3 regions of the Pedobacter jaeyakensis genome follow, and region 2 is predicted to be linked to each of the others. Evidence: riboswitches for the same ligand, from Rfam matches in the RefSeq annotation. Region 2 holds a riboswitch; each other region holds the start of a gene.
The links. Region 2 has a riboswitch for S-adenosylmethionine ahead of ACXZ1K_RS12075 (cysteine desulfurase family protein). Riboswitches for the same ligand answer to the same signal wherever they lie in the genome.

Region 1 (3,155 bases), 1.4 Mb from region 2:
CTTTTAACAGGTGAGACCAACTTGAAGACTTGTCGAAATCAACCAAATGCTCTTCCAATTTTTTTGCAGAAATGCGCATAGAACGGCGCGTAAACACCATAACCTTTTCCAAACGGTTATCTGCGAGAAGTAACTTTACAAGTTCTTTACCTACCAGTCCGGTTGCACCAATCACCAATGCTATTTTTTTCATATTGTTAAGTCCTATTCATACAAAGTAAACAATTAACAATTAAGACACTACATTTGTGACAGGCAATGGCGAATACTAATAAAAATACAAAAACAAGACTGGTTTATCTATTACTCATTTTCATCGTAATTTTTGGAGGTCTCATGTCAAGGCGTATACCAGCAATACCTCCCGGGTTTGGTGATTTGCTGTGGGCAGTAATGATATTTTTAATGATTAGATGCTTAATCATCCGGGCCCGTATAAGCACTGTTGCAATATCAAGTTTATTAATCTGCTATGTAGTGGAATTTAGTCAACTCTACCACGCTTCGTGGATAGACCATGTAAGAGCAACAACTTTAGGTGCTTTAGTTTTGGGCCGGGGATTTTTATGGAGCGATATACTAGCGTATACAATAGGGGTCTTGACTTGCGTAGTAATAATTGGCTTCTCCAGTTTTAGAAGCAAGCTAACATAAAAATAGCGACTGTTATTTAATAGCCGCTATTTTTATATATATTGAAACGTATCTGCTTACTTGGCAATGGCCATTGATGATCTGTCTGCGATCATTATTTCCTCAGATGCATACTGTGAGGATTTTAAAGTGGCAAAATTGTTGAATTTTACATTATTCATATTACTTGCGACAATTGTACTTTGGTCTGCAGTTCCGCTGATTTTTAATACTGCGCTATCATTTACAACGCTGTAAATACTACCAACGGTTGCTTTAATCCTGGCAGTTGCACTTTGGCTTAAAAACAATTGAAGATATTTTACATCGAAGTTGTTGCTGGTTACCACCACTGATTGTCCGTATGCTTCAATGCGTTGAAGATCTTTAACAGTGATGTTGATGGTCACTTGCGATGATTCCATTGAATTGATGTATAGTGTTTGGCCCTTGCTCAATACTGAAGTTTTCTCAGGATTAAAGCTTTCCGTCCCTTGTACAATTTCTTTATCACCTTGTGTTAAAATGATCTTCACGTTTCCGCTAACCCAAATCTTGTTGAAATTTATAACTGAAGGAATTCGTGATGAGATGGTAGTGGGCTGCTGAGTTGCGAAAGTTGAGAAAGCGGAAGAAGTTAAAACTACTACTGTTAATGCTGCTGCGAATAATGTTTGTGTTAGAGTTTTCATGTCGTTTGATTTTTGAGGTCTTTTTTGTCGTTTTGTAATTAAGACGTAGGGATGACAAAAACGTTGCACGGCATTTTGGAATACTATACCAGTATTGGGTAAGTACCGACCAAACCCGAATATTATTCGACGAACGCCTCCATCAAAATTTAATTTCCATTCAGTCTTGCTACAGGCCCATATAGCGAACTTTATTCGTATTAATAGTTGTTTTTTTGGAAATGATTTTTCTTTGTTGCACTTTTGTACTGCTTATAGAGAAAGACGGAGGGATTAGACCCTGCGAAGTCTTAGCAACCTGTGCTTACAAGGTGCTACATTCTACTGAAGCCTGTTATTTGGCCTCTGAAAGATAAGTTAGTTGACGGCAGAGATGCCAATCGGTTAGCAGACTTTATCATTCTCGTTAAGCTTTGTTTATAATTCGTTCGGCACTTGTTTTGGCTCCGCCACTATCAAAAACAGCTTATTATCAACTCATATGGATACTATTTAAATGAACATTAGAGAAGAATTAGAAAAACGTATTCTGATCATCGACGGTGCAATGGGTACTATGATCCAGCGCTATGTTTTAACCGAAGAGGATTTTAGGGGAGAACGTTTTAAAGATCATCCTTGCGATGTAAAGGGCAACAATGATCTGCTCAACATCACGCGGCCGGATATTATCAAAGCTATTCATACAGAATACCTCAAGGCTGGAACTGATATTATTGAGACCAACACTTTTAGTACCCAACGCATTTCGCTGGCCGATTACCAGATGGAAGAGCTTGATTACGAAATGAGCTTTGAAGGAGCTAAAATTGCTAAAGAAGCCATCAATGAGTTCATGGCCAACAATCCCGACAGGAAATGCTTCGTTGCGGGTGCGGTTGGGCCAACAAACCGAACCCTTTCCATATCACCAGATGTGAATGATCCAGGCTACAGAGCGCTTACATTCGACCAGTTGGTTGATGCCTATGATGTTCAGATCAGGGGATTGGTTGACGGAGGTGCTGATGTACTGCTAATTGAAACAATATTCGATACTTTAAATGCAAAGGCAGCCATTTATGCAATTAAGCAATATGAAAAAATAATTGGTAGGAAAATAGAGATCATGATCTCAGGAACAATAACAGATGCTTCTGGAAGGACACTATCTGGCCAAACTGTGGAGGCCTTTTTGAACTCTGTAATTCATGCGAAGCCGCTAAGTATCGGCTTTAATTGTGCGCTTGGCGCAAAAGACATGAGGCCACATATTGAAGAACTATCGGCGAAGGCAGGTTGTTACGTATCGGCCTACCCAAATGCTGGTTTGCCAAATGAATTTGGTGCCTATGATGAAATGCCTCATGAAACTGCCCACCTGGTGGAAGATTTCATACAGCATGGGTTTGTTAACATTGTAGGTGGATGCTGCGGCACCACACCCGATCATATTGGCTGCATTGCTGAAAAAGCCAAGGGTATTGAACCAAGAAAAATACCTGAAATACCAGAATATCTCCGCTTGAGCGGATTGGAGCCTGTTGCGATCACGCCCGAAAGTATTTTTGTTAATATTGGTGAGCGAACAAATATCACAGGGTCTCCTAAATTCTCTAAACTTATCTTAAGCGGAGACTTTGAAGCTGCACTCACTGTGGCAAGACAACAAGTAGAAGGCGGAGCACAGGTGATAGACGTCAACATGGACGAAGGGATGATTGACTCTGAAGCCGCGATGACCAAATTTTTGAACCTGATTGCTTCTGAACCGGATATTTCTAAGCTACCGATCATGGTTGACTCATCAAAGTGGACGGTGATTGAAGCAGGTTTAAAGTGTTTACAGGG
Region 2 (3,155 bases):
TTAAGTTTATCTTTGAAATATACCTTGCGTTTGCATGCCTCAATTAATTCCAAAAAATAGTGAAAATGCTGCCAAAGAAAGGAATAACTATTCACTGGGTGAGTCAGACCATACTTGGGTGGGGTTAACTCCTGCTGAAACGTACCAAAAAGTTTATCCCAGAACACAAATACATCACCATAATTTTTATCCAAATAGTGTTCATCGCTAGCATGATGGATGCCATGGATAGATGGCGTTACAAAAATATATTCCAAATATCGTAAATTCTTACCTAATTGCGTGTGCGTAAAAAACGAATACCCGCCGTGCACTACCAATATAGTAATCACCATATTAGGATGGAACCCAACGAATGGCAAAACACACCAAAAGCAATTTCGAATTAGAGCCTGGAAAACTGTAATTCTCGAGGCGACGGTTAAATTAAACTCTTCACTTTGATGATGAACGATGTGTGCGGCCCAAAATAGATTCACCTCATGTCCCAACCTATGATACCAGTACCAAACAAAGTCTGTAGAAAGGATCAGCAGTACCCAAACCCACCATACATTAGAGATTTGAAAAATTGCATGATTACTATAAATCCAGGCATATAGGCTGTAAAAACTTGCTGAGATCAGCAGATTCAGCAAACGTTCTGCAATTCCTACGCTAAGGTTACTAATTGAACTTTCATATTTAAAAACCTCCTTACGCTTATCCGCACTAGTAAGCCTATATTCCAGCCATAGGAAAAGGAAAAAAGCAGGAATTGCAAAAGCCAGGTAATTAACTGCTAGCATACGGAACTAATTTCTCTCAGTGCATCCTTCACATATAATGAAGCTAACCTGTCCACAGCCTCACTTACCTCATCTTCAGTCGTATATCTGCTAAATGAAAACCTGATATTGGTTTGCTTATTGGCTAATCCAAGCGCAGACAATACATGAGAACTGGATCGACTTGAGCAAGCACTTCCTCCAGAGGCACAAATTCCATGATGGTCAAGATAACTCAGCACAGATTGCCCATTTTCCGGATTTGGTAGTGAAACACTAAGTACAGTTGCCAAGCTTTGCTGTTTGCTGGCTGAGTGCCCATTAAATTTAATTCCAGGTATTTTGCTAAGTAAATCGTTAATCATTTTTCCTTTGACGTTTATAAAATGCTGATGATGTTGACTTAAATTAGTGTAAGCCAGTTCCAATGCCTTGGCCAAACCAACTATGCTGCTTACGTTTTCTGTACCACTTCGCAAACCTCGCTCTTGCGCACCGCCATTTAACATGGGTATTAGCCTTTCAGGGTTCCGAGCGTACAAAAAGCCAATACCTTTAGGACCGTGAAACTTATGAGCAGAACCTACCAGGAAATCTGCGCGTAGAAGTTTAGTATTGTATTGATACTGGCAGATGGACTGCACGGTATCCGTATGGAAAATTGCGCCGAAGCTTTGACAGACTTCAGCTATCTGATGAATATCGTTAAGGTTACCAATTTCATTATTGGCATGCATCAAAGAAACAAATGCACTTTCATTTTTTTCCAGCAACACCTGAAGATGAGGTATTGATAATGCTCCTTGGTCGTCATTCTTAACAAAGAACAACTTAATGGTTCCAGATTTCTCCAATTGCTTTAAGGTATTCAATACCGCGTGGTGTTCCAGTTGGGAAGTTATGGCCACCTTAATACCGTTGGCACGGATAGCAGAAACGATAGCAGTATTATCAGCCTCTGTACCCCCTGAGGTAAATATGATAGATTTAGGATCGGCATTTAGCAAATCTGCAATTGTTTTTCTGGATTGTTCAATAGCTACTTTTGCAGCTCTCCCCTCATAATGTGAGGAAGAAGGATTTCCGTAGCTTTCAAATAAATAAGGCTCCATCGCATTAAATACATCCCGACTAAGCGATGTGGTAGCTGCATTGTCTAAGTAAATTTTCATCTTTTAAACTTTAATTTTTAAGCTTACACATCCAGGTTTCCGACGGGCACAAATCTTATCTTACCGCAACCATGTTGCGGAAGGAGTTAGCACCTTATTAAAAACAGGTTGCTAAGACGTCAAAGGGCCTTTCCCTCAGTCTTTCTGGATAAGTAAACAATTAATAAACTAGTTTTTTATTAAGGGCTGCCTCAAAAAGACAGCCCTTAAAAACCAAATATAATTTAACGAGTTTTTTTAGAGCATGCTTCACAGCAGACCCCCATTTCAGGTTGCAATGAGTAAACAACCTGACTTCGGTATGGCCATCCAGCACTACCGGCTACAAACAAAACATGAATGCTGAATAGCTTTAATCTTGCATATCATGATGCAAATATAATAAAGACTACCAAATTAGTAGATTTAATTATAATATATTTTTAATCCATAAAAAAAGAGGCCAGAAGCCTCTTTCATAAATGTTTAATATCGTGTTACTACAATGTTGCAATATCAATTACAAATCTGTAGCGTACATCACCTTTTTGCATACGATCGTAAGCAGCATCAATATCTTTAATATCAATCATTTCTATATCCGAAACAATATTGTGTTCTGCACAAAAATCAAGCATTTCCTGAGTTTCCGCTATACCACCAATTCCAGATCCGGCAAGGCTTTTACGACCGCCTAATAAACTAAACGCAGCAACTTCTGCTGGCTTAGGTGGAACTCCGACACAAATCATCGTGCCGTCTGTTCTCAACAAGCTCAAATACATGTTAAAATCATGCTCTGCAGAAACTGTGTCCAGAATAAAATCAAAAGTGCCTCTCGCTGCTTTCACTTGCTCGGCATCAGTTGTTACTACGAAGTGATGTGCACCTAACTTTTTAGCATCTTCTTCTTTTTTTGGCGAAGTGCTTAAAACAGTTACTTCAGCACCAAAAGCCACACCGAACTTCACAGCCATATGACCCAAGCCACCTAGTCCAAGTACTGCAAGCTTATGTCCTTTGCCAACCTTCCAATGTCTTAAAGGAGAGTAGGTGGTGATACCAGCACATAATAATGGAGCTGTGGCTGCAAGATCTAATTTCTCAGAAATATGCAAAACGAACTCTTCTCTTACAACAATCGTATTACTATAACCACCATAAGTTGGTGAAGAACCATCACGCTCCATGCTATTATAGGTTCCTGTATTACCTTCAAGACAATACTGCTCCAGGT
Region 3 (3,155 bases), 490 kb from region 2:
GTGTGGATGCATGCGCATTTTCTTCAGGTAATACGGCCGGCATGAGCCTGTTTCAAGCATTGAAGCCTGGTAGTCATATCATCGCCCCGGATGACATGTATTGGGGATTCAAGAAACAGCTTCAATCTATCTTTGCAGAAACGTTGGAATTTGATTTCATTGATCAAACAAATCTGGAACTGATTCAATCCCATATTAAATCAAACACCAAATTGATTTGGATTGAGACACCATCAAACCCCTTGCTTAAGGTAACCGATATTAAAGCAATTGCTAAGCTTGCAAAAGCACACCACCTCATACTGGCCTGCGATAGTACTTTCGCTTCTCCATGTCTTCAAAACCCAATTGTACTAGGTGCTGACATTGTAATGCATTCATCTACGAAATATATCGGTGGTCACAGCGATGTTTTAGGTGGAGTATTGATAACAGCTAAACAGGATGAGCTATGGCAGGCAATACGAAATGTTCAACAAATTGGAGGCGCAGTTCCTTCTCCATTCGATTGCTTCTTATTATTAAGAAGTATCAAAACATTGCCATACCGGATGCGAGCCCATAGTGAGAATGGATATGCATTGGCCAAGTTTTTAGAAACACATGCAGCGGTAGAACAAGTTTTTTATCCAGGATTGTCGTCACATCCACAATATGAAATAGCCAGAAAGCAAATGTCTGCGTTTGGCGGGATGTTGTCCATACTAGTTAAAGGTGGCGCTCAAGAAGCAAGGCGTGTTGTAAATGCCGTTAAAATATTTGCACAGGCTACCAGTTTAGGGGGCGTTGAGAGTCTGATAGAGCACCGCGCTTCAGTAGAAGGCCCAGACACTAAAACACCACAGAATTTAATTCGGATATCTGTTGGACTGGAACATATTGACGACCTTATTGCTGATTTGAACCAAGCTTTAAATCAATATTCTACATAAACAACGATGAAGTTTGTATAACAAAAAATAAATTATATATCTAATAAACAGATATTTGCTAAATTTTCAGAATTATATTTTGGTTTTTGAAGCTTACCCTATTACATTTGTATCAATATCTAGCAATAGCTAAGAAAGTCAATCCTATTTTCAGGTTTGATTTATAAAGAAGTGGCGAGAGACAGGCTCAATGACCCACTGGCAACCCTCCCAAATGGAGAAGGTGCCAATTCCTGACCAAAAAGCATGGTGCTATTTGGAAAGATAAATTGAAACAAGATGAAAAATGTAAAAATCTCACCGGATCAAACGAATTGTTTTATAGCCCAACATACCCGTTGTATGTGCTGTTGCATGCTATAGTTTGTAAATCTTCCATCTGTATTACCCATTCATTCGGAAGGCCCTTAAAAAGGGTACGGAAATTAAGTATGCCCCCACTGGGTGCAAATTCATTTTAACAGTTCACTATAAAAAAGAAAACATGTCAACCTCATATAAATTCGAAACATTACAATTACATGCTGGTCAGGAAATTGATCCGACAACTGGTTCCAGAGCAGTACCTATTTATCAAACTACCTCATACGGGTTTAAAAATTCTGAGCATGGTGCGAACCTTTTTGCGTTAAAAGAGTTTGGAAATATTTATACACGTATCATGAATCCGACCACGGATGTGTTCGAAAAAAGAGTAGCTGCTTTGGAGGGTGGTGTTGCGGCCTTGGCAGTTGGTTCTGGGCAGGCGGCACAGTTTATCGCTTTGAATAACATACTACAAGCTGGTGATAATTTTGTTTCCTCTTCTCATTTGTATGGTGGTTCTTACAACCAGTTTAAAGTTGCTTTCAAAAGATTAGGGATAGAAGTGAGATTTGCCAATGGCGATGACGAGCAAGATTTTGAGAGAAAAATCGATGCAAACACCAAAGCCATTTACCTGGAAAGCATTGGCAATCCGGCATTTAGTGTTGCAGACTTTGAAAAATTAGCTGCAATTGCCAATAAGTACGATCTCCCCTTAATTGTTGACAATACTTTCGGTGCTGCGGGCTACCTGTTCAGACCGTTGGAACATGGCGCGCACATCGTTGTTCAATCTGCTACGAAATGGATTGGCGGTCATGGAACAAGTATAGGCGGAGTGATCGTTGACGGAGGAAATTATAACTGGGGCAATGGAAAATTTCCTCAGTTTAGCGAACCTTCCGAAGGCTATCATGGTTTAATATTTAGCGATGTTTTTGGTGCCGCCGGGCCTTTTGGCAATATTCAGTTCATTATCCGTGCAAGGGTTGAGGGATTGAGGGATTTCGGTCCTGCGCTATCACCTTTTAATTCTTTTCTACTGACTCAAGGACTTGAAACACTTTCTCTAAGGGTACAACGACACGTAGACAATGCTCTTGACCTTGCGAACTGGTTAGAAGGCCATGAATCGGTAAAAAAAGTTAATTATCCAGGTCTTGAAAGTAGCCCATATCATGCCAACGCCAAAAAGTATTTAAAGCACGGTTTTGGCGCGGTATTATCATTTGAGCTTCATGGCGACCTTGAAAATGCATCTAAGCTAGTGGATAGTCTAAAACTAATTAGCCACCTTGCAAATGTTGGCGATGCAAAAACACTAATTATCCAGCCCGCAGCAACAACTCATCAGCAACTTAGTGAAAGCGAGCAGATCGCCTCTGGAGTGTCACCAAGTTTATTGAGAATCTCTGTGGGTATTGAGCATATCGATGATATTAAAGCAGATTTAGAACAAGCATTTGCAGCGATTCATCACTAAAATCAATTATTTCATCAACTGAATGAGTACTATTTCTACATATTTTCATAATGAACTTTTCGAATTTGAGAGTGGTAAAACCCTGCCCGGCCTTCAAATCGCTTATCAGACTTATGGTAAATTAAATGCAAATAAAGATAATGTTATTTGGGTTTGCCATGCCTTAACTGCTAACGCTGATGTTTTAGATTGGTGGAAAGGCCTCTTCGGCAACAATGATCTTTTTAATCCAGAAGAGCATTACATCATTTGTGCTAACGTATTAGGCTCCCATTATGGTACAAGCAACCCATTAAGTGAAAATACGGTAACCGGTCAGCCTTATTATCTTTCCTTTCCGGAATTTACCATAAGGGATCTTGTAGCAGCTCATCGATTGTTAGCAGCACATTTGGAGATTGAAAATATCAAAGTACTGATTGGCGGATCACTAG

Region 1: linked by a shared signal. The riboswitch ahead of metH (methionine synthase) and the one ahead of ACXZ1K_RS12075 (cysteine desulfurase family protein) in region 2 are both predicted to bind S-adenosylmethionine.
Region 3: linked by a shared signal. The riboswitch ahead of ACXZ1K_RS09860 (O-acetylhomoserine aminocarboxypropyltransferase/cysteine synthase family protein) and the one ahead of ACXZ1K_RS12075 (cysteine desulfurase family protein) in region 2 are both predicted to bind S-adenosylmethionine.

Annotation. Positions count from the first base shown of each region.
Region 1 is NZ_CM136921.1:1,336,935-1,340,089, reverse strand. It holds gene ACXZ1K_RS06065 (NAD(P)H-binding protein) at 1-193, opposite strand, end outside; gene ACXZ1K_RS06060 (ribosomal maturation YjgA family protein) at 259-654, shown strand; gene ACXZ1K_RS06055 (GIN domain-containing protein) at 711-1,325, opposite strand; SAM riboswitch class I at 1,575-1,684, shown strand; gene metH (methionine synthase) at 1,822-3,155, shown strand, end outside.
Region 2 is NZ_CM136921.1:2,699,650-2,702,804, reverse strand. It holds gene ACXZ1K_RS12080 (sterol desaturase family protein) at 1-788, opposite strand, end outside; gene ACXZ1K_RS12075 (cysteine desulfurase family protein) at 782-1,939, opposite strand; SAM riboswitch class I at 1,992-2,094, opposite strand; gene ACXZ1K_RS12070 (NAD(P)-dependent alcohol dehydrogenase) at 2,419-3,155, opposite strand, start outside.
Region 3 is NZ_CM136921.1:2,213,875-2,217,029, reverse strand. It holds gene ACXZ1K_RS09865 (trans-sulfuration enzyme family protein) at 1-932, shown strand, start outside; SAM riboswitch class I at 1,091-1,203, shown strand; gene ACXZ1K_RS09860 (O-acetylhomoserine aminocarboxypropyltransferase/cysteine synthase family protein) at 1,417-2,721, shown strand; gene ACXZ1K_RS09855 (homoserine O-acetyltransferase family protein) at 2,744-3,155, shown strand, end outside.